4 regions of the Rhodobacter sp. 4.3.4 genome follow, and region 3 is predicted to be linked to each of the others. Evidence: riboswitches for the same ligand, from Rfam matches in the RefSeq annotation. Region 3 holds a riboswitch; each other region holds the start of a gene.

Region 1 (5,723 bases), 1.4 Mb from region 3:
AATTCGATCGTGCCCGATGTGGGCTGGAACACCCCCGCCAGGATCTTGATCAGCGTGCTTTTGCCCGCGCCATTGTCGCCCACCAGCGCCACCACCTCGCCCGCATGCACGTCCAGGTCGATGTCGCTCAGCGCGGAGACCGCGCCGAAGGTCTTGGTGATCCCGCGCAGGCGCAGGACCGGCTCGCGCGCGGGCGCAAGCGAAGCGTCATTCACAGCCATCCGGCCTCTCCTCCCCAGTGCGGCGCAGGCAGTCACCCGCCTGCGCCCGTCGGTCAAACCTTGCGTGATGCCCGGATCTTACTCGATGCCCAGCGCCTTGCAGCCCTCGGCATAATCGCCGGTGCAGATCTCGGCGGCGGTCTGGATACCCTTGTCGAAGATCTCGGCCTTGATGTTTTCGCGCGTCACCACGGCCGGAACGAACAGCTCCGAAGGCGTGTCGTAAAGCGTGGTCTTCGGCGCGGGCGTTTCGCCCTTGAGGAAGGTCACGGCGACATTCGCGGCAGCTTCGGCAACGATTTCCGAGGGTTTCGAGATCGTGTTGTATTGATCGCCCGCGATGATCAGCTGCAGCGCCGCGATGGTGGCGTCGTTGCCGGTGACCGGCGGCATCGGATCGACGCCCGCCGCCTTCAGCGCCGCAATCGCGCCGCCGCCGGTGCCGTCATTGGCTGCGACGATGCCCTTGATCTGATCGCCGAACCGGGTGATCTGCCCGGCGGTCCATTCCTGCGCCTTCGGCGGCGCCCAGTCCGGCGTGTCGAATTCGGAAAGCTTGGTATAGGGCGATTCCTCCAGCGCGCGGTGGATACCGTCGCGGATCAAACCGGCCGCCGCATCGGTGGGCGAGCCGTTGATCTCCAGCACCCCCGCGCCATCGGGCACGCCCGAGGCCTTCATATGCTCGACCAGCGATTTCGCGATCGCATAGCCGATGCCCTCATTGTCGAAGGAGACATAGTAATCGGCCGGTTTCGCCGGGATCGGACGGTCATAGGCGATGACCTTGACGCCCTGCGACTGCGCGATCTCGACCAGACCCGCGGCGGCGGCGCTGTCGACCGGATCGAGCACGATCACCTTGGCCCCCTGCGCGATCACCGAGTTGAACTGCTGCTGTTGCAGCGCCACATCGGCATTGGCGTTCTGATAGATCACCGTGCAATCGGCGCAAAGCTTGTCCATCGCCGCCTTGAAGCCGGGGAAATCGTGCTGCTCGTAACGGGTCGAAGCCTGGTCGGGCATCAGGAAGGCCACCGTGGCCGCTTCCTGCGCGCTGGCCGCGGCGCCAAGGAAAGCTGCGACAAGAACCGAAGCCCCCGCCAGCGAAATCGTCTTGTTCATCCTGGTCTCCTCCTCTGGATGATCCGCAAGGCCCCGGCCCGGTCTTGGCCCGGGTTCCGCCGCCGCCCGACCGGGCCTGCAAACCCCGTCCAGCCACGCCGACACGCCCCGGTTGCGCCGCCTCCACGCCTCCGCCCTTATGCTGCATCGGTTGCGCAAGCTTGCTCAATCGATGAAGCAGAATTGCATCCGGTTTCGATTCACGTCAAGATCGAAGATGACAACCGACGGAAAAGCATGACCGACACCTCTGGCCCCGGCCGCAAGCGCCCGACGATCTATGACCTGGCCGAACGGGCGGGGACCTCGCCCAGCGCGGTCAGCGCGGTGCTGAACGGCTCGTGGAAGAAGCGGCGGATCAGCGAAAAGCTGGCGGAGCGGATCACCGCGCTGGCGGGCGAGCTGGGCTATGCGGTGAATTATCAGGCCAGCCTGCTGCGGCGGGAGCGTTCGAACATCGTCGGCATGATCGTGCCGAAATATGACAACCGCTATTTCGGCGCCATGGCCGAGCGCTTCGAGGCAGTGGCCCGCGCGCATGGGATGTTTCCGGTGATGACCTGCACGCAGCGCGACCCGGCGCTGGAATTCGAGGCGGCGCGGGCGCTTTTGTCCTATCAGGTCGATTGTCTGGTGGCGAATGGGGCGACCGACCCGGACCGGATCGCCGATCTGTGCGCCGCGGCCGGGGTGCGGGTGGTCAACCTCGATCTGCCGGGATCGAAGGCGGCCTCGGTCACCTCGGACAACTTTGCCGGGGCGAAGACGCTGACGCATCTGATCCTCGACCGCTGCCGCGACGATCTGGGCTATGCCGGGCCGCTTCTCTTCATCGGCGGGCGGGCGGGCGATCACAACACCGCCGAGCGGATCGGCGGCTTTCGCGCCGCCCATGCCGAACGCGCCATCCCCCTGCCCGAAGAGGCGATCCTGGCCTGCGGCTATTCGCCCGACAAGGCCGAGCGGGCGCTCGACGCGCGGGCGGGGGCGCTGCCGCCGGGGCTGTTCGTGAACTCGACGATCAGCCTTGAAGGGGTGGTGGGCTGGCTCAACCGCGCCGTGCCCGATCATGCCGGGCGGATGCGTTACGGCTGTTTCGACTATGACGCTTTCGCCGCGCAACTGCCTGACAATGTTGGCATGATCGAGCAGGACGTGGACGGGATGATTGCCAAGGTCTTCGCGCTGATCGAGGGCGGCCCGACCAGCCCCGCGCATTTCCGCATCCCCTGCATCCTGCGCACGCCCCCCCTTCCCCGCGGCTGAGCCGCAGCGCAGCGCCCACAACCGCAAGCCGCAGTTCCGGCTTGACGCGGCGGGCGAATTGGATTTGGCTGACGCCGTCCAAGTTCCGGCCCGCGGGCCGGATTGAAAGGGAACGCGGAACGGCGCTTGCGCCCAGACCGCGGCTGCCCCCGCAACTGTGAGCGGCGAGCAACGTCGACATGCCACTGGGCGCTGCCCGGGAAGGCCGGCGAAGCCAAGACCCGCGAGCCAGGAGACCTGCTTGGACACTCACCCTTTCCGGGGCGCGAGGGGCGCCGCGGAAGCGGCCCGTTCCGCAGAGGTGGCCCGCCGTCCGCGGAAAGCCCCGGCCTTCCGCGACATCCCACCTTCCGGGCGGTTTCGCCCGGCCGACCAAGGTTCGCCGATGCCGCTTTCGTCCTGCGCCTTTCTTTGCCGTCCAGCCCGTCGCCGCCCCGCCCCCGCCTGCGACCCGCCGCGCCGGGGCAAAGCCGGAGATGGCCCGGCCCTTGCGGCCGCCCATTACTTGACAATTTCACTCAGCAAGCGCAGGAGGGGACAAAGCCAGCCCTCCGCCAGCCGCTCCTGTCCCGCCCTGAACGTCCCCGAGGTCTGCCATGCCCCCCGACATGAACCCAGTCATGCATCCCGTCATGCCCGCGCCTGCCAATGACGCGCTGATCCTGTTTCTCGACCGTGTCGGGCTTTCCTCGCTGGCCGAGTCCCTGCGCGCCGCCGCCGCCGCCGAGGCGCTGACCCCGCTGGCGATGTTCGCCCATGCCGATATTCTGGTGCAGGGCGTGATGCTGGGGCTGCTTGCGGCCTCGGTGCTGGCCTGGGCGATCTGGGCGGGCAAGCTGGTGCAGCTGACGCTGTCGCGCCGCCGTCTTTCGCGCGATTACCGGGCGCTGGCGGCGCGCGGCACGCTGGGCGCGACGCTCAGCGGCGGGATTCTGGCGCGGATGCAGGCGGCGGCAAGCGCGGAAATCCGCGCCTCCGAAGGGCTGCCCGATGGCGGCATCAAGGAGCGTGTCGCGATCGATCTGGCCCGGATCGAGGCCGGGGCGGCGCGGGCGATGCAATCGGGGGTGACGGCGGTGGGGTCGATCGGCTCGACCGCGCCCTTCGTCGGGCTGTTCGGCACCGTCTGGGGGATCATGAACGCCTTTGTCGGCATCGCGGAAAGCGGGTCTTCCAGCCTTGCCGTCGTCGCGCCGGGCATCGCCGAGGCGCTGATGGCCACCGCGCTTGGCCTGGTCGCGGCGATCCCCGCCGTGCTGCTTTACAACCACCTGACCCGCGCCGTCGGCGGCTACCGCGCCGCGCTGACCGATGCGGCGGCGCTGGTCGAACGCACGCTCTCGCGCGATCTGGACCGGGCGCGGCGGGCGCCCGCCAGCGTCACCCCCCTGCATCTGGTGGCGGAATAATGGCGGTCCGGCTCTCCGACGGCGACGACCTCGCCCCCGAGGCGCAGATCAACATCACCCCCTTCATCGATGTGATGCTGGTGCTGCTGATCATCTTCATGGTGGCGGCGCCGCTCTCGACCGTTGATGTGCCGGTCGATCTGCCCGTCGCCTCGGGGCAGCCGCAGCCGCGCCCGGCGGACCCGGTTGTGCTGAGCCTGAACGCGGAAAAGGGGCTGATGCTGGGCCGCGATCCGGTCAGCGCCACCGATCTGCCCGCAAGGCTGGCCGAGGCGACGGCGGGCAAGCTGGACACGCGGATCTTCGTTTCGGCTGACAAATCCGTGCCTTACGGCGAGATGATGGGGCTTTTGAACCAGCTGCGCGCGGGCGGCTATCTGAAGATCGGCCTTGTCGGTCTGGAGGAGGCCGCGCCATGAGCCTGGCGCTTGCCGATCCGCCCGAGGCGCCGGGCCGGGCGCTTTTGTGGGGGCTGGCGCTCTCGCTGGCGCTGCATGCGGTCGCGGTTTCCGTGCTGTCGCAGACCGAGGCCGCGCCCGCGGCGCTGGTGGCGGCGGGGGCGGGCGGCGAGGATCTCGACACGCTCGAGGCGATCGCCGCGACCTTCGTCGATCTGACGCCGCAGATCCAGCTGCCCGAGCCGGCGATGACATTGCCGCTGACCGCGCCGGTGATCGACATTCCCGAAGTCCGGCTGCCCGATCCGGTGCTTTTGCCGCCCGAGCTGCCGAAGATCACGCCGCCGAAAGTCGCGGAAGACAAGCCGAAACCGCCGCCGCCAAAACCGAAACCCGAGCGGCGGGCGGAAAAGCCGAAACAGGCAAAACCCGCGCCCGCGCAAAGCGAAAGCCGCGCCGCCGCGCGCGCGGCGGGATCGGGCGCAGGCGCGCAGGCGGGCACGGGCGGGACGGATGCGCAGGCGACGGTCGCGGCGGGCACGGTGAAAAGCCAGCTTGCGAAATGGGGCGCGACGATCCGCACCCGGATCGAGCGGCGCAAGAGCTATCCCGCCGCGGCGGGACGGGCTTCGGGCTCGGTCGGGCTGGCGCTGCGGGTCGGCCGCGACGGCGCGCTGATTTCGGCCGCGGTGAACCGCTCCTCGGGCCATCCGGCGCTCGATGCGGCGGCGCTGGCGGCGGTGCAGAAGGCGGGGCGTTTCCCCGCCGCCCCGGCAGAGCTGGCAAAGCCGAGCTACGCCTTTTCCATTTCCGTCAAGTTTTCGCGCTGAGCGACGGCTCGCGCGCCAGCGTCCGCGCCTCGGCCAGATGCAGCCGGTCAAGCGCCGCCTGCGGCGAGCCGGTCTCTGCCAGCGCCCGCGCCCAGATCCGCGCCACCGAGGCCGCCGACCAGGGCAGCACCGCCTGATGCGCCCAGGCCCGTGCGGGCGCGGGCAGCCGGTCGAAGGCCGCCATCGGATCGGCCCGCAACCGGCGGCGCAGCGGTGTCGTCAGGTTGCGCCTCATGCCCCCTGCCCCCAGCGCGGGAAAGGATCGGGCAGATCGGCCCAGACCTCGGGGGTGAAATCCGCGGCCGGAACCAGCGCCGCATTCAGCCGCGCGCAGATCGCCTCGCGGTCCAGATCGACGCCGATGAAGACGATCTCCTGACGCCGGTCGCCCCAGGGCTCGGCCCAGTGCCGCGCAATCTCGCGCTGCGCATCGGGGTGGCTCGGCAGCCGCTCGGGCGGGACCGAGGCCCACCA
Region 2 (5,723 bases), 1.7 Mb from region 3:
AGCTGCGGCTTGAGTGTCGCATAGTCCCGCGCCCGGGTGGTGGCGAGCCGCTTGCCCTGCACCACGACCTGCGCGCCAACGTCACTTTCGGGCTTCAGCAGGATCGGGTTCATGTCGGTCACCGGCTCCAGCCCGCAGGCCAGCGCCTGCAGCGCCTGCGCGCGACCGATCTCGCCGCCATCGGCGGTGACGGCGGCATTGTTCGACATGTTTTGCGGCTTGAACGGCGCCACCGTCAGCCCGCGCCGCCGCGCCGCCCGGCACAGCCCCGCCACCAGCATCGACTTGCCGACATTCGAGCCCGCGCCCTGGATCATCAAGGCGGTCACGAGACCCTCCCGGCGCGCGTGCTGAGCTTGCGGGAGCCTCCGGCGGGGATACTTAGGGGCAAGATAAATGAAAGATCAGAAGCGCAGGGGCGCCGCGCCTTGGGCCGCTTGCGCGGGGAAGACGCGGCGCTTTTACCTTGCACGGTCATCGGGATCCCTCCCTGTACCGTAAGACAAGTCTGCCAGAACATGGTTAGCAATTCCTTAACGTCTCCTTAACGTCCGGCCTTTATCTTGCCACAAATATCCCGGGGGTCCGGGGGCAGCGCCCCCGGCCTTGAGATCAGAATTCAACCCCCGGCTGGCCCTTGATCCCTGCCCGGAACGGGTGCTTCACCTGACCCATCTCGGTCACCAGATCGGCCGCCTCGATCAGCGCCTCGGCGGCGTTGCGGCCGGTCAGCACCACATGGGTCATCTCGGGCCGCTCGTCGCGCAGGAAGGCCAGCACCTCCTCGACATCCAGATAGCCATAGCGCAGCGCGATGTTGATCTCATCAAGCAGCACCATGCGGATCTGCGGATCGCGGATCAGCTCCTTCGCCTTTTCCCAGCCCGCGATGGCCGCCGCGATGTCGCGCTCGCGGTCCTGGGTTTCCCAGGTGAAACCCTCGCCCATCGCATGGAACTGGCACAGATCGCCGAAATGCGTGGTCAGAAGCCGCCGCTCGCCGGTATCCCAGGCGCCCTTGATGAACTGCACCACCGCGCAGGGCATCTGATGTGCAATGCAGCGCAGAATCATCCCGAACCCGGCCGAGCTTTTGCCCTTGCCCGAGCCGGTATGAACGATGATCAGCCCCTTTTCGCCGGATTTTCCCGCCATGATCTTGTCGCGGGCGGCTTTCTTCTTCGCCATCTTCACCGCATGGCGGGCCAGTTCGTCCGGTCCAGTCTCGGGGCTGTCGTTTTCGGGCGTCATCGGGGCGGTCCTCGCGCTTGACAATAGATCGCGTCTTGGCCACTCAGGGCAAGCGCTGGTTTCTGTCCTATGACAGGCGAAGAGGGAATGTGAAGGGAATTGCGACGGCTTGGCCGCGAAACCCGACCGCAGCCGCCCCCGCGACCGTGACCGGAGAGGGCGCCCCGAGGCCACTGGCAACAGCCGGGAAGGCGGGGCGACCGTGAGGGGCCCCCCTCGCATCCGCAAGCCGGGAGACCTGCCAGCGCATGGATTTCGGGCGGACGGGGTGTTCCGCGACCGGGGGCAGGGCGCGTGCGCTCTCACTCTGGCCGTTCCCCCAAACCCATCAGGAGGGGCAATGGCCACCACGCTGCATGTCTGCACCACCTGTCGCGGCACCGCCGCGGCCGATCTGACGCCGCGCCCGGGGGAGAGCCTGCATGCCGCGCTTTCCGCCTTGCCCTGCCCCGAAGGCGTCACCGTGGTCCCGGTCGAATGCCTTTCGGCCTGCACCCAGGGCTGCGCCGTCGCGCTGTCCGGGCCGGGCAAATGGTCCTATGTCTATGGCCGTCTCGACGCGCAGGACGCCGAAACGATCCTTTCCGGCGCCGCCCGGTTCGAGGCCGCCGAAAAGGGCCTGATCCCCTGGCGCGAACGCCCGGAGATCTTTCGCAAGCAATGCCTTGCCCGTATTCCGCCGCACATCATCCCCCCGCAGGAGTGACCCATGTCCGATCTGACCAAAATCCCCGTCACCGTGATCACCGGCTTTCTGGGCGCGGGGAAGACCACGCTCATCCGCCATCTGATGGCGAACCCCGAGGGCCGCAAGCTTGCCGTTCTGGTCAATGAATTCGGCACCGTCGGCGTCGATGGCGAGATCCTGCGCCAATGCGCCGATGAAAACTGCCCCGATGAAAACATCGTCGAGCTGGCCAATGGCTGCATCTGCTGCACCGTCGCCGATGAATTCATCCCGACGATCGAGGCGCTGCTGGCCCGTCCGACCCGTCCCGACCATATCCTGATCGAGACCTCGGGGCTGGCGCTGCCGAAACCGCTGCTCAAGGCCTTCGACTGGCCCGCGATCCGTTCGAAGATCACCGTGGATGGGGTGATTGCTGTGGCCGATGCCGAGGCCGTCGCCGCGGGCCGCTTTGCCCCCGATGTGGCCGCCGTCGATGCCCAGCGTCAGGCCGACGAGAGCATCGACCATGAAACGCCGCTCTCCGAGGTCTTCGAGGATCAGATCGCCTGCGCCGATATCGTGCTTCTGTCGAAAGCTGATCTGGCCGGGGAGGCGGGTCTTGCGAGCGCCCGCGCGCTGATCGAGGCGGAACTGCCGCGCAAGCTGCCGATCCTGCCGCTGACCGAAGGGGTGATCGATCCCAAGGTGATCTTGGGCCTTGGCGCCGCCGCCGAGGATGATCTGGCCGCGCGGCCCAGCCATCACGACGATCACGGCGAGCACGAGCACGACGATTTCGACACGGTGGTGATCGAGTTGCCCGAAATCTCCGATCCGGCGGCACTGGTGGCCGCGATTGAACGGCTGGCGCGCGAGCAGAACATCCTGCGCGTCAAGGGACACATCGCGGTTGCGGGTAAGCCGATGCGGCTTTTGGTGCAGGCCGTGGGCGAGCGGGTGCGGCATCAATATGACCGGCCCTGGGGCACGGAGGCCCGCCGTTCCGCACTGGTGGTGATCGCGGAACATGACGATGTCGACGAGGCCGCGATCCGCGCCGTGCTGCTGGATGGGGTTTCCGCCTGATGCATGTCGTCTTCCGCGAAAGCCATGGGCTCGAGGAAACCGCGGTGCCGACCGATCTGGGTCAGCGCCCGGCGGATCTTGTGGTGCTGTCGCTCTCCGACAGCGATCTGGGGGCTTTCGCGGCGGGCTGGAAACGCGCGGGCGGGCGGCTGCCAAGCCTGCGGCTGGCCAATCTGGTGGCGCTGAAACATCCGATTTCCGTCGATACCTATGTCGAAAACACGCTTTCCGGCGCCAAGGGCATCCTGATCCGGCTGATCGGCGGCGAGGCTTACTGGCCCTATGGTCTGGCCTCGGTGCAGGATCTGTGCCGACGCAAGGGGATCGCGCTGGCCGTCCTGCCCGCCGATGGCCGCCCCGATGACCGGCTGGATGCGCTCTCGACCCTGCCGGTCTCGACGCTGCGCCGGCTCAAGGAACTCTGCGATGCGGGCGGCGCGGTGGCGGCGCAGGCGGCCCTGGCGCAGCTGGCCCTGGCCTCGGGCCTTTATGCGCCCCCGGTGCCGGGCGAGAAGCGCCTGCCCGACTGGGGCTTTTACGACCCCGCCGAAGGCGTGATCCCCGCGCCCGAGGGCGATGGCCCCCTGGCGCTGGTCAGCTTCTACCGCTCTTATCTGACCGCCGCCGATACCGCGCCCATTGATGCGCTGATCCATGGCCTGCGCGCGCGCGGTTTCGCGGCTTGTGGCCTTTTTGCGCCCTCGCTCAAATCCGAGGGGCTGGGCGATGCGCTGCAGGCCCGGCTTGACGGTCGCCGCCCGGCGCTTGTCGTCAACGCGACCGCCTTTTCGGCGCAAGGCGCGGATGGCACGACCCCTTTTGACCGCTACGATGTGCCGGTGTTTCAGGTCGCCCTTTCCACCGCCCGCAAGCGCGACTGGGCCTTGGCCGACCGCGGCCTCTCGCCTGCCGATCTGGCGATGCATGTCGTGCTGCCCGAGGTCGATGGCCGTCTTTTCGCCGGGGTCGTGTCGTTCAAGGCGCCCGAGCCGCGCGACCCGGATCTGGAATTTTCCCGCTTCGCCCATCGACCCGATCCGGCGCGGGTGGCGGCCGCGCTCGATCGCATCACCCTTTGGCACCGGCTGGCTGAAACGCCCACTGCCGCGCGCAAACTGGCCGTCGTGCTGTCCACCTATCCCGGCCGGGCCTGGCAGATGGCCCATGCGGTGGGGCTGGATGCGCTCGCCTCGACCGAGGCTTTGCTGGCCCAGCTTGCGACCGAAGGCTATGCGATTGCCCCCGGTGCCGCGCTTGAGACCCTGGCGAGCGAGCGTCTGACCTGGCCGCTTTCCGACTATCGGACCGCGCTCGACACCCTGCCCGAAAAGCTGCGCGCCGATCTGACCGCGGCCTGGGGGCCGCCCGAGGCCGACCCTGCCTGCGCCGACGGTGCCTTTCACTTCGCCGCCCTGCGCCGCGGCGCCGCGCTGATCGCGCTGCAGCCCGAACGGGGCCATGTGCAGACCCGCGACGGCGAGTATCACGACCTGTCCCGAGTGCCGCGGCATGGCTATGTCGCCTTTTATCTCTGGCTGCGGGCCTTGGGCATCGACGCGCTTGTGCATATGGGCGCGCATGGCACGCTCGAATGGCTGCCGGGCAAGGCCGTCGCGCTGTCGGACAGCTGCTGGCCCGAGGCACTTTGCCCGCTGCCGGTGATTTATCCCTTTATCGTCAATGACCCGGGCGAGGCTGCGCAGGCGAAACGGCGCCTCTCGGCCGTGACGCTTGGCCATCTGCCGCCGCCCTTGTCCACCGCCGCCGTGCCCGAGGGGATGGCGCGGCTCGAACGGCTTTTGGACGAATATTCCACCGCCGACGGGCTGGACCCGGCCCGGCGCGACCGGCTGATCTCTGACATCCGCGACGAGGCCCGCGCGAGCGGCGTCGAAGACGATCTGGGCATTCCCGCCACCGCCTCGGCCGCCGAAGCGATCACCCGCATCGACCGTTTTGTCTGCGATATCAAGGAGAGCCTCTTTGGCGACGGGCTGCATGTGCTGGGGCAGGGCGCCTGCGGGGCCGAAGAACAGGCGGGGCTTTCGGCGGCTTTGGCGGGCAAACGGGTGCCCCCCGGCCCCTCGGGCAGCCCGGCGCGCGGGCGCGCGGATGTGCTGCCGACCGGGCGCAACCTGTTCTCGGTCGATCCCCGGGCGGTGCCCAGTCGTGCCGCTTACGCGCAAGGGGTGAAACTGGCCGAGGAGCTGCTGCGAAAGCACTTGCAGGATCATGGCGACTGGCCGAAGGGGCTGGTGGTCGATCTTTGGGGCTCGGCCACGATGCGCACCGCGGGCGAGGAATTCGCCATGGCGCTGCATCTGGCGGGGCTGAAACCGGTCTGGGACGAGGGCGCGGCCCGGGTCTCGGGCGTCGAGGTGATCCCGCTTGCGCTTCTGGGGCGCCCGCGCATCGATGTGACCCTGCGCGTCTCGGGCCTTTTCCGCGACATCTTCCCGGGCCTTGCGCAGCTCTTCGAGACCGGCGCCGAGGCATTGGCGACGCGCGAGGAAACGCCCGAGGACAACCCCTACCGGGCTGCGGCCCCGCGCGTCTTCGGGCCGCGTCCCGGGCAATACGGGCTGAACATGGGCCCGGCACTGGACGCCTTTACCCCCGAAGCCCGCGCAAGGGCCGGCGAGGCCTGGCTCGCGGCCTCCTCCTACACGATTGACAAGAAAGGCGAAATCCGCTCCGACCGGGCGGGGCTTGAGGC
Region 3 (5,723 bases):
TTCCCGCCGTCGCATCGACCTGCTTGGAATTGACCGCGATGCGAACCTCGTCGTCATCGAATTCAAGCGCACCGAAGACGGTGGCCACATGGAATTGCAGGCCATCCGCTATGCGGCGATGGTCTCGACCATGACCTTCGATCAGGCCGTGTCCGCGTTCGACCGCTACCTGCGCCAGATCGGCCGTGATGATGCCGATGCGCAAGGCGAGCTTCTAGCCTTCCTGGGGTGGGACGAGCCAGACCACGATCAGTTCTCGCAGGAGGTGAAGATCGTCCTCGCCTCGGCCGAGTTCTCGCTGGAACTGACCACTGCCGTTCTCTGGCTGAACCAGCGCGATCTCGACATCCGCTGCGTTCGTCTGCAGCCCTACAACCTGTCGGGCCGGGTGCTGGTCGATGTGCAGCAGATCATCCCGCCGCCAGAGGCTGCAGAATACCAGGTTCGCGTGCGCGAGAAGGTCCGCAAGGAACGCGAGGCGCGGACCAGCGGTGCGGATCACACGAAGTATGACCTGCGGCTTGGCCAGCAGGAGTTCTCGCGCGAGTCGAAACGTTGGGCGATCCTGCGGACCTTCCGCTACCTCGTCGAGAGCGGCATCGCGCCCGAGGAGGTCGCCAGGCACTGCGGCCCCCGCGCCAACCGCGCCCTTCGGTCGGTCGAAGGCGAGGTTGGCCACGACGTCTTCGTGCGCCTCGCGACCGAGTCCCGCGCCGAGCTTGGCAAGCGTTTCGACCCGATCCGTTGGTTCTGCGGTGACGATGAACTGCTGCGTGTCGGCGGTCGCACCTATGCCTTCTCCAGCCAGTGGGGCGGGGACGACTGGCTGGAGGCGATGACCAATCTGCGCGACGCCTTCCCTGATCGCGGGATCGTCTTCAATCCCGCGGGCTGAATCCGCTGAGCTTCGCCTCAAGTGCCGCCTTCTGCGCCTCGAGCGCGTCCATCTTCGCCTTCATGCTCGGGTGGCAATGGCGAAGCTCGCGCCCATGTCGGTGAGCGTCGGCGCCCCCGATGCATCATTTGTCACCATCTGCCATCGAGTGTGCGTCCCGCGCTGAAACCCGATGCCGATGCAGGTGATGGCGGTGGCGAGCGTCAGCGTGGTGGCGAGAGCGGCCGTCGATCCGTAAAGGCCAAAGAACCCCATGCCGCTCGCCTGCAGGGTGGTCAGCGAAATCCGCGTCACGAAGGTCCAACCGCCGAGGCCCGCCGCGTTGCCACGCCAGCAGGCCCAGCCTGCGGAACGCTGGTCGGCGACCGAGTCTGCCACTGCGGCCGAGGTCAGACGCCAGCGCCGCATCGAGGCGGCGAGGTTGGTCGAGGCCAATGTTGGATACGAAACGGTGCCGACCGAGGTAAGCGGCAGCCCCTCGGTGGTGATCGTGGTGCCTGTGGAGGGCGACCAGTTGGCGATCCGGTTGACGCCGAAGTGCGGCTGCAGCGGGAAATCACGCCCCGAGGGGCGCATGACGTCGATCTGATCGTCGATACCGAGCCCGACGAACCAGCGAAACAGCAGGTTGTAGTTCATCTGTTCCATCAGCTGGCGCTCGGAGCGGATCGAAAACAGGATCTGCAGAAGGCTCGCCCGGATCAGCCGTTCCGGCGCGATGGAGGGGCGGCCGAAGCGGACGTAAAGCCCTTCGAAATCGGCGTCGAGGCTAGCCAGCGCGTCGTTGACCACCAGCCGGATCTTGCGCAGCGGATGCTTGGCCGGGATCCGGTCCTCAAGGTCCACAGAGCTGAAAAGCGACCCGCTCGTCTCGTCCGTGCCCCGCATCTTGATCCCCCTTCGCCGTGGGAAGGGGTGAATCATGTTCTGCATCCGCGGTCGAGGCCGACTATTTCAGCGGCCTGTTAGAGGTTCCCTTACAGGGTTAGTGTCCGAAATTCGGACACGGCTTTCGGCGTTTTCCGGACACGGCTCGGCCTGAAAATCGGACACGGATTCCGCGCCAATCCCGCGTCCGAAATCCGGACACGGCAGGGCATCGACCGAGTCCTCCGTGGCCGAAGTGTCTGTGCCGTCGGGGCTTTCTGCACTCGCGTTCTCACCGTGTTCGATTTCCGGACACGGCACCACATCCACAGGTGTGAAGCCCGGCTCGAACCCCAGAATGTAGCGGGTGGGCAGCTGGCGCTTGGTCACTGGATCCAGCCGCGGCACGCGCCGCAGCAGACACACGGCTTCGAGCTGGCCAAGGTGATCGTTCAGCGTCGACCGGCTGATCTCGCAGTCATGCGCCAGCCGGTCCTGCGAGGGAAAGCAGCCATAGTCCGGGTTGAACCGGTCGCAGAGATGCCAGAGCACGATCTTGGTCGTCGGCTTCAACCCGCGCTGCTTGATGGCCCAGTTCGTGGCCTCGTGGCTCATGGCGCGGGCCTCCGCTGGGCAGGGGCGACGCGCGTGGTGAAGCCGTGATCGGCCAGCGCGCCCAGCGCATCATCGAGACTCCGCACCAAGGCCCAGCCAAAGCCCTGCGCTTTCACAACATCGTGGAACGCCTCCTGCTCCGGCCGCAGACGTTGTGAAAGGCGCGGATCATCCCGTCGGCGCCACGCACCAGGATCACCGGATAGGCCCCCACCTGCGACGTCGCGTCATCGCCGGGCTTTTGCAGCTGACAGGCGGGAATGGCGAAAAGCCATTCGCGGTAAAAGACCTGCGTCAGATCGGTCTGAAAGATCCCCGGATCGCAGTAAAAAGGTTGCGGCAGGGAATGGTCCTTGCGCCGCGCGGCAAGCTGCGCACGGATGTCGGATGCGTCTGGCACCTCACTTGCCCCGGCCTCCCTGCAAGGGCGGGTTGGATGGATGGGCCCTTGGGGCCCGGCGGTCTCGGGGCTGGTTTCCGGGCTTGCAATGCGTGCTCTCGCACCCGGGCGCGGCGCCTTCCCGGAGTTGGGTCCAGTGGCCTTGCCGTCCCTCATTGCTCACCGTTGCGGGGGCAGCGCCGGTCTTGCACCGGCTTCCCAATTCTCCCGGCCTTGCGGACGGGCACCCTGAGCCCCTCAGCCTGACAGATTGTTGCAGCGGGTGCGTGCCAAAAACGACACGTCTTCCGTGCTTCAAGACAGGTTCACGCGGCCACCGCCGGGGCAGAGGGCGCAGCACTTCCCAGCACCGGGGCCAGCCAGCGCTGCACCTCGGTCAGATCCATGCCCTTGCGCGCGGCGTAATCGGCGGCCTGATCCTGCTCGATCCGGGCCAGACCGAAATAATAGGCCTCAGGATGACCGATATAGAGCCCCGAGACGGAAGAGCCGGGCCACATCGCCATGCTGTCGGTCAGATGCACGCCGGTCGCGGTCTCGGCCTCGAGCAGCCGGAACAGCGTCAGCTTTTCCGTGTGGTCGGGCTGGGCTGGATAGCCGGGCGCGGGGCGGATACCGCGATAGGGCTCGCCCACCAGCTGATCGGGGGCGAAGTCTTCCTCGGGCGCATAGCCCCAATAGTCGCGCCGCACCCGCTGATGCAGGGCTTCGGCCAGGGCCTCGGCGAAGCGGTCGGCCAGCGCCTTGACCATGATCGCGGAGTAATGGTCATTGGCGGCGTCGAAGCGCGCGGCGATCTCGGCCTCTTCCGGGCCGGCGGTGACGACGAAACCGCCCAGATAATCGGGCACCGTGCCCGCGGGCGCAACGAAATCGGCCAGCGCCACATTCGGGCGGCCTTCGCGCTTGCCGGTCTGCTGGCGCAGGGTGAAGAAAGTGGCCAAATCTTCGGACCGGGTTTCGTCGGTGTAAAGCCGGATATCGTCGCCCACCGCCTGCGCGGGCCAGAATCCCACGACGGCGCGCGGGGTGAACCAGCGTTCCGCGATGATCTGCGCCAGCATCGCCTGGGCATCGGCAAAGAGCGCCCGGGCGGCTTCGCCTTTTTCGGAATCTTCGAAAATCCGCGGATAGACCCCCTTCAGCTCCCAGGCATGGAAGAAGGGTGTCCAGTCGATATACCGCGCCACCTCGGCCAGATCCCAGTCATCGATCACCCGCGGGCCGAAAAACTGCGGCGCGGGAACGGCATAGCCCGACCAGTCGAGCCGCAAAGCATTGGCCCGGGCGGCGGCCAGTGGCAGCCGCACCTTGGCGGCCTCGTCGCGGGCATGACGGGCGGCGATCTGCGCATAGTCTTCGCGGATCTGCGCCGCGTAGTCAGCCTTTTGCGTTGGGCTGAGCAACGCCCCAACCACCCCCACGGCCCGGCTGGCATCGAGCACATAAACCGCCTGCCCGCGGCTGTAGGCGGGGGCGATCTTCACCGCCGTATGCACCTTGGAGGTGGTCGCGCCCCCGATCAGCAGCGGAATGTCGAAGCCCTCGCGCTCCATTTCCGCGGCCAGATGCACCATCTCGTCCAGACTCGGCGTGATCAGCCCGGAAAGCCCGATCGCATCGACCTTTTCGGCCCGCGCCACTTCCAGGATCTTTTGCGGCGGCACCATCACGCCCAGATCGACGATCTCGTAATTGTTGCAGGCCAGCACGACGCCGACGATGTTCTTGCCGATGTCATGCACATCGCCCTTGACCGTGGCCATCAGGATCTTGCCCGCGGTCTCGCGCCCCTCGCCGCCGCGCGCGGCTTTCTCGGCATCCATATAGGGCAGCAGCACGGCGACCGCCTGTTTCATCACCCGGGCCGATTTCACCACCTGCGGCAGGAACATCTTGCCTGCACCGAACAGGTCACCGACGACGTTCATCCCCGCCATCAGCGGCCCTTCGATCACATGCAGCGGGCGTTCGGCCAACTGCCTTGCGGCCTCGGTGTCTTCCTCGATGAATTCGGTGATGCCATTGACCAGCGCATGTTCCAGCCGCTTTTCCACCGGCCAGTCGCGCCAGGCCAGATCGCGGGTCTTTTCCTCGCGCGCGCCGCCGCGGAAGCGCTCGGCCACCTCCAGCATCCGCTCGGTCGCGGTGCCGCCCGATTTGGGCTGGCGGTTGAGCACCACATCCTCGCAGGCTTCGCGCAGCTCGGGATCGATCTGGTCATAGACCACCAGCTGCCCGGCATTGACGATCCCCATATCCATCCCGGCGCGGATGGCGTGATACAGAAACACCGCATGCATCGCCGCGCGCACGGGTTCGTTGCCGCGAAAGCTGAAGGACAGGTTCGACACCCCGCCCGAGATATGGGCATGCGGCAGGTTCTGCCGGATCCAGCGCGTCGCCTCGATGAAATCGACGCCGTAATTGTCGTGCTCCTCGATGCCGGTGGCGACGGCAAAGACGTTCGGGTCAAAGATGATGTCTTCGGGCGGAAAGCCGATCTCCTCGACCAGAATCCGATAGGCGCGGGCGCAGATCTGGGTCTTGCGGGCGAAACTGTCGGCCTGGCCCTGTTCGTCAAAGGCCATCACCACCACCGCCGCGCCATAGGCCAGACACAGCGCCGCGTGATGGCGGAAGATCTCTTCGCCTTCCTTGAGGCTGATCGAATTGACGACTGGCTTGCCCTGCACGCATTTCAGCCCGGCCTCGATCACCTCCCATTTCGAGCTGTCGATCATCACCGGCACCCGGGCGATGTCGGGCTCGGCCGCAAGCAGGTTGAGGAAGGCGACCATCGCCGCCTGACTGTCGATCAGCCCCTCGTCCATGTTGATGTCGATGATCTGCGCGCCGTTTTCCACCTGATCGCGCGCCACATCCAGCGCGGCGGCATAATCGCGCGCGACGATCATCTTGCGGAACCGGGCCGAGCCGGTGACA
Region 4 (5,723 bases), 1.7 Mb from region 3:
GTGCATGTGCTTGACGAGGTTGTGCAAAAGCTGGTGCCGCATTACGGCGCCGATTGCCCTGTTGCCATCGTCTGGCGCGCGAGCTGGCCCGATCAGCGGGTGGTGCGCGCGACGCTGGCCACGCTGCAGACCAGCCTTGGCGCCGAGCTGGAGCGCACGGCGCTGATCCTTGTGGGCCGGTCGCTTGCGACCGAGGATTTCGACGAAAGCCGCCTTTACGCGGGCGATTACGACCGCCGCTACCGCCCCTTGGGCACCCATCCGCGCTTCCCGGAGGGCACAGAATGAGCGGCTTTGTCTCCTTCGTTTCCTCGGGGCCCGGCGATCCCGAGCTGTTGACGCTGAAAGCCGCCGACCGGCTGGCCAAAGCCGATGTGGTGCTGTTTGACGATCTTTCCGCCGGGCCGATCCTTGGTCATGCGCGCCCGGGGGCCGAACTCATCGCGGTCGGCAAGCGGGCCGGGCGGCCCTCGCCGAAGCAGGATCATGTGAACCGGCTGCTCGTCGATCACGCGCTGACCGGTCTGCGGGTGGTGCGGCTGAAGTCGGGGGATTCGGGGCTCTTCGGGCGGCTCGAGGAGGAGCTGGACGCGCTGACCGGCGCGGGCATCCCCTATGAGATCATCCCCGGCGTGCCCTCGGCCTGCGCTGCCGCCGCCGCGGCCGGGCTGCCGCTGACCCGCCGTCTGACCGCGCGGCGGGTGCAATTCGTCACCGGCGCCGATGTGACGGGCGATCTGCCCGAGGGGCTGAACTGGGCGGCTTTGGCCGACAAGGGCGCGACGACCGTGGTTTTCATGGGCAAGCGCACCTTCCCGAAGCTGGCTGCCGATCTGATCGCGCATGGGCTGGCCCCCGACACGCCCGCGCTGCTGGCGGAAGCCGTGGGCCATCCCGAGCAAAGCGTGACCCGTTCGACCGTCGCGGAGCTGGCGGCACGCCTTGCCGCCGAACGCTCCGACAAGCCCGCGCTCATTCTTTATGGTCCGCTTTACGCGCCGGAGGCCTGAGATGATCGAGCTTTCCCTGATCGGCATTGGCACCGGCAATCCGCGCCACATCACCGGGCAGGCGGTCGATGCGATGAATGCCGCCGATCTGATCCTGATCCCGCTCAAGGGCGCGGACAAATCCGATCTGGCCGGGCTGCGCCGTCAGATCTGCGCCGCGCATCTGACCAACCCGGCAACGAAAGTGGTCGAGTTCGCGCTGCCCGTGCGCGATGCGTCGAACCCTTCCTATCGCAAGGGCGTGGACGACTGGCACGATGCCATCGCCGAGGCCTGGCTGGCGGAGATCTCCGCGCATGTTCCGGGGCTTGGCGGTCGGGTGGCGCTGCTGGTCTGGGGCGATCCCTCGCTTTACGACAGCACCTTGCGCATCGCGGAACGCCTCAAATCCCGCCTTGATCTGACCACAAGGGTCATCCCCGGCATCACCGCGATCCAGGCGCTGTGTGCCGCCCATGCGATCCCCCTGAACGAGATCGGCGCCCCGGTGATGATCACGACGGGGCGGCAATTGCGTGACCACGGCTGGCCCGCGGGCACCGATACGGTCGTTGCGATGCTCGATGGCGAGTGTTCCTTCCAGAGCCTGCCGCCCGACGGGCTGACGATCTTCTGGGGCGCCTGTGTGGCCATGCCCGAGGAGGTGCTGATTTCAGGGCCGCTGGCCGAGGTCACGGCGCAGATCCTGCAGGCCCGGGCCGATCTGCGCGCCCGCCATGGCTGGGTGATGGATATCTACCTGCTGCGTCGCAATGCGCCCAAGGCGTGACGCTTCCCGGCCTTGACCTCGCCCCGTCGCGGGGCTACTCCAACGGGCGATGGTTCCCAACTGGACGGGATTAATAGGGAACACGGTGAGGATTACCCATCAGGGGCCTAATCCGTGGCTGCCCCCGCAACTGTGAGCGGCGAGACGACGGTCGAATGCCACTGGCCCCCCCGATCCACCGGGGAGACTGGCCGGGAAGGTGACCCGAGTTGATCGAACCGCAAGTCAGGAGACCTGCCATCGCTCTGGCGTCGCAAGCCTTCCCGGGGCGGGGTGTCTCCGGTCAATCCGAAAGCGGCGCGTTCGATGTGGAGTTGTTCGCATGCATATCATGGAGGGCTATCTGCCCGTCACCCATGCCATTGGCTGGTCCCTTGCCGCCGCCCCCTTCGTCGTCGCGGGCGCGGTGAAGATCCGCAAGATCGTCGCCGAGCGTCCTGAGGCCCGGATGACCCTTGCCGCCGCGGGGGCCTTTGCCTTCGTGCTCTCGGCGCTGAAAATCCCCTCCGTCACCGGCTCGTGTTCGCACCCGACCGGCACCGGGCTGGGCGCGGTTGTCTTCGGCCCCTCGGTCATGGCGGTGCTTGGGGTGATCGTGCTGCTGTTTCAGGCGCTTCTGCTTGCCCATGGCGGTCTGACGACGCTGGGCGCCAACGCCTTTTCCATGGCAATCGTCGGGCCCTGGGTGGCCTTTGGCGTCTATAAACTGGCGGGCAAGGCCGGGGCCTCGATGGCGGTGGCGGTGTTTCTGGCCGCGTTCCTGGGCGATCTGGCGACCTATGTGACCACCTCGCTGCAGCTGGCGCTGGCTTACCCCGATCCGGCCTCTGGCTTCATGGGCGCGGCGGTGAAATTCGGCTCGGTCTTCGCGCTGACGCAGATCCCGCTGGCGATTGCCGAGGGCTTCCTGACCGTGATCGTCGTCGATGCCCTGGCGGGCAAGGTCGATGACAAGGACAAATTGCGCATTCTGGCCGGGGAGGCACGCTGATGAGCAGCAAACGGACTTTGTGGCTGCTGGCCGGAACCGTGGCGCTGGTGGTGGTGCCGCTTCTGATGGGCGGCGAATTCGGCGGCGCCGACGGGCAGGCGGCCGAGCTGATCGAGGCGACCGTGCCGGGCTTTGCCCCCTGGGCCGATCCGCTTTGGGAGCCGCCGAGCGGCGAGGTTGAAAGCCTGTTCTTCGCGCTGCAGGCGGCGCTTGGCGCCTTTGTCGTGGGGCTGGTGATCGGGCGCCGTCAGGGCGCCACCAAGGCCCGCGAGGAAAACGCCCCCGCCGCCCGGTCCGTCCCCGCAGAATGAGCCTCGCCTCGATCGATCGGGTCGCCGCGCAAGGCCGCTGGCGCAACCGCCCGCTGGCCGAGAAAAGCCTGATCGGTCTTGGGTTTCTGGCTTTGGCCGTGACCGTGCCGCCCTTTCCCGGGGCGGTTCTGGTCACGGGCGCGATCCTGGCCTTCACCTTTCTGGGCGCCCGGGTGCCTTTGCGCTTCTGGGCCTCGGTCGCAGTGCTGCCGCTGGGGTTTCTGACCACCGGGGCGGCGGTGCTTCTGCTCCAGATCGGACCGGAGGGCATCGCGCTTGCCCCGGACGGCCCGGCCAAGGCCGCCGCCCTGGTGATGCGCGCCACGGCCGCGACCTGCTGCCTTCTTTTCCTGGCCACCACCACGCCCGCCGCCGATCTGCTCTCCGGTCTGCGTCGCTGGCGCGTGCCGGCAGAACTCATCGAGATCGCGCTTTTGACCTATCGCTTTGTTTTCATTCTGGCCGAGGAAGCCGCGGCGATGACCACCGCGCAGCGCGCCCGCCTCGGCCATGCCACCCGGCGGCGCTGGCTGCGGTCGAGTGCGCAGGTGATCGCGGCGCTTTTGCCGCGCGCGCTGGCCCGCGCCCGGCGTCTGGAAACCGGGCTTGGCGCGCGCAACTGGCAGGGCGAGATGCGCGTCCTCTCCACCCGGCCCGCGGCCTCGCCCCTTGTGCTCGGCCTGATCCTGACCCTGCAAGCCGCGATCCTTGCGGCCGGAGTGTTGCTGTGACCCCGATCCTGGCCGCCGAGGCCCTGACCTACGTTTTCCCGGGCGGCGTGAAAGCGCTTGATGATCTGTCGCTTGCCGTGCCGCAGGGCGAAAGCCTGGCCATCCTTGGCCCGAATGGCGCCGGGAAATCGACGCTGCTTTTGCATCTGAACGGCACGTTGCGCCCGCAATCGGGCCGGGTTCTGCTGGGCGGCACCGCCACCGGCCATTCGCGCAAGGATCTGACCGACTGGCGCCGCCGCGTCGGTCTGGTGCTGCAGGATGCCGATGACCAGCTGTTTGCCGCGACGGTTTTCGAGGATGTCTCTTTCGGGCCGCTGAACATGGGTCTGTCCGAAGCCGAGGCCCGCGCCCGGGTTGAAGAAGCGCTTGCGGCGCTGTCGATTTCCGATCTGCGCGACCGGCCGACCCACATGCTTTCGGGCGGGCAGAAGCGGCGGGTGGCGATTGCGGGCGCGGTGGCGATGCGCCCCGAGGTGCTGTTGCTCGATGAACCCACCGCCGGGCTTGATCTGGCGGGGACCGAGCAGCTTCTGACCCTGCTGCGCGGGCTGCGCGCCGCGGGCATGACGCTGGTCTTTTCCACCCATGATGTCGAACTGGCCGCCGCTTTGGCCGACCGGGTGGCGCTCTTCCGCGCCGGTCGCGTTCTGGCCGAGGGGGCGGCCGAGGCCGTGCTTTCCGACCGCGCGACGCTGGCACAGGTGGGGCTGCGTCCGCCTCTGGTGATCGACCTTGCGCTGATGGCGCGCGATCACGGCCTTCTCGCCCCCGAGGCGGCGCTGCCGAAGACGCGCGACGATCTTGCGGCGCAGATGGCGGGCTGGACCCGGCGTTAGCCCGGTTTTCCTGGCCCGCGCCTTGCGTTACCCTGCTGTCATGGATCAGACGCCCGCCCCCCAGCCCCCCTTGCCCGCCTCGGTCGGTGTCCTTGTCATCGGTGCGGGGCTGGCCGGGCTTTGCGCCGCGATCGAGGCGGCGCGGGCGGGCGCTTCGGTGCTGGTTCTGGATGCCGCGCCGCCCGAAAGGCTGGGCGGCAATGCAAGGCACGGGCGCAACATCCGCATCGCCTCGGACACCGAGACGCCGTTTCAGCGCGACAGCTACCCGGCCGAGGAGTTCGAGCGCGATCTGCTGCGTGTCGGCGCGGGTGATCCCGCTTTGGCCAAGGTGCTGGCCGAAGGCTCGCGCGATCTGGCGGACTGGCTTTTGGCGCAGGGCGTGCGGCTGGAACCCTGGGCCGAGGGCAATCTGCCCTATTCTCGCCGCACGGTGTTTTTGCGCGGCGGCGGGCAGGCCTTGACGAATGCGCTTCTGGCCCGGGCGCGGCGCCTGGGCGTCGAGATCCGCGCCGGGATCGCGCTGGATCAGCTGCCGCCCGAGGCCCTCGATCCGGCGCATGACGGCCCGCTGAGTGTCGCGATCGGCCCGCATCGGATCACCGCGCAGGCGCTGGTTCTGGCCTCGGGCGGCATCGGGGCGAACCGCGCCTGGCTGGCGCAGACGCATGGCGCCCGCGCCGATCACATCGCCAACCGCGGCACGCCCGAACAGCTGGGCGGCCCGCTGTTGCAGGCGCTTGCGCAAGGCGCCTCAGTGGCGGGATTGCCCGGCGATGGCCATGTCGTCGCCGTCGATCCGCGCGCGCCCTTCCACGATGCGGGCATCGTCAGCCGGGTGGACGGGATGCAGCACGGGATCGTCGTCGGCGCCGATGGCCGCCGCTTCGCCGATGAAGGCGCGGTCAGAGGCCCCGAGCGGCATTCGGTCTGGGCGCGCAAGCTGCTTGCCCGTCCCGATCCGCGCGCCTGGATCATTCTGGGCGCCGAGGCGGCGGGCAAGCTGCCGCCGATGGCCTATCCGCCGCTTTGCGCCGAAACCCCCGAGGCTTTGGCGGCGCTGTGCGGCATC

What was found. A riboswitch is a leader RNA that binds a small molecule or an ion and turns the genes downstream of it on or off. The one in region 3 is predicted to bind cobalamin.
Region 1: linked by a shared signal. The riboswitch ahead of exbB (tonB-system energizer ExbB) and the one ahead of AC4PTB_RS16515 (hypothetical protein) in region 3 are both predicted to bind cobalamin.
Region 2: linked by a shared signal. The riboswitch ahead of AC4PTB_RS07520 (DUF1636 family protein) and the one ahead of AC4PTB_RS16515 (hypothetical protein) in region 3 are both predicted to bind cobalamin.
Region 4: linked by a shared signal. The riboswitch ahead of AC4PTB_RS07580 (energy-coupling factor ABC transporter permease) and the one ahead of AC4PTB_RS16515 (hypothetical protein) in region 3 are both predicted to bind cobalamin.

What each region holds. Positions count from the first base shown of each region.
Region 1 covers NZ_CM178967.1:1,241,659-1,247,381, reverse strand. The annotation lists gene AC4PTB_RS06000 (ATP-binding cassette domain-containing protein) at 1-221, opposite strand, end outside; gene AC4PTB_RS05995 (ABC transporter substrate-binding protein) at 300-1,346, opposite strand; gene AC4PTB_RS05990 (substrate-binding domain-containing protein) at 1,584-2,612, shown strand; cobalamin riboswitch at 2,676-2,871, shown strand; gene exbB (tonB-system energizer ExbB) at 3,233-4,021, shown strand; gene exbD (TonB system transport protein ExbD) at 4,021-4,440, shown strand; gene AC4PTB_RS05975 (energy transducer TonB family protein) at 4,437-5,249, shown strand; gene AC4PTB_RS05970 (DUF6525 family protein) at 5,233-5,484, opposite strand; gene AC4PTB_RS05965 (GTP-binding protein) at 5,481-5,723, opposite strand, start outside.
Region 2 covers NZ_CM178967.1:1,550,537-1,556,259, forward strand. The annotation lists gene AC4PTB_RS07510 (cobyric acid synthase) at 1-329, opposite strand, end outside; gene cobO (cob(I)yrinic acid a,c-diamide adenosyltransferase) at 613-1,251, opposite strand; cobalamin riboswitch at 1,291-1,511, shown strand; gene AC4PTB_RS07520 (DUF1636 family protein) at 1,592-1,957, shown strand; gene cobW (cobalamin biosynthesis protein CobW) at 1,961-3,007, shown strand; gene cobN (cobaltochelatase subunit CobN) at 3,007-5,723, shown strand, end outside.
Region 3 covers NZ_CM178967.1:3,331,086-3,336,808, reverse strand. The annotation lists gene AC4PTB_RS16540 (hypothetical protein) at 1-895, shown strand, start outside; partial or broken gene AC4PTB_RS16535 (DUF2793 domain-containing protein) at 965-1,480, opposite strand; partial or broken gene AC4PTB_RS16530 (transposase) at 1,478-1,783, opposite strand; partial or broken gene AC4PTB_RS16525 (helix-turn-helix domain-containing protein) at 1,859-2,377, opposite strand; partial or broken gene AC4PTB_RS16520 (VRR-NUC domain-containing protein) at 2,374-2,529, opposite strand; gene AC4PTB_RS16515 (hypothetical protein) at 2,490-2,777, opposite strand; cobalamin riboswitch at 2,829-3,023, opposite strand; gene metH (methionine synthase) at 3,083-5,723, opposite strand, start outside.
Region 4 covers NZ_CM178967.1:1,561,651-1,567,373, forward strand. The annotation lists gene cobM (precorrin-4 C(11)-methyltransferase) at 1-288, shown strand, start outside; gene cobA (uroporphyrinogen-III C-methyltransferase) at 285-1,010, shown strand; gene cobF (precorrin-6A synthase (deacetylating)) at 1,012-1,779, shown strand; cobalamin riboswitch at 1,813-2,035, shown strand; gene AC4PTB_RS07580 (energy-coupling factor ABC transporter permease) at 2,102-2,770, shown strand; gene AC4PTB_RS07585 (energy-coupling factor ABC transporter substrate-binding protein) at 2,770-3,081, shown strand; gene cbiQ (cobalt ECF transporter T component CbiQ) at 3,078-3,812, shown strand; gene AC4PTB_RS07595 (energy-coupling factor ABC transporter ATP-binding protein) at 3,809-4,651, shown strand; gene tcuA (FAD-dependent tricarballylate dehydrogenase TcuA) at 4,692-5,723, shown strand, end outside.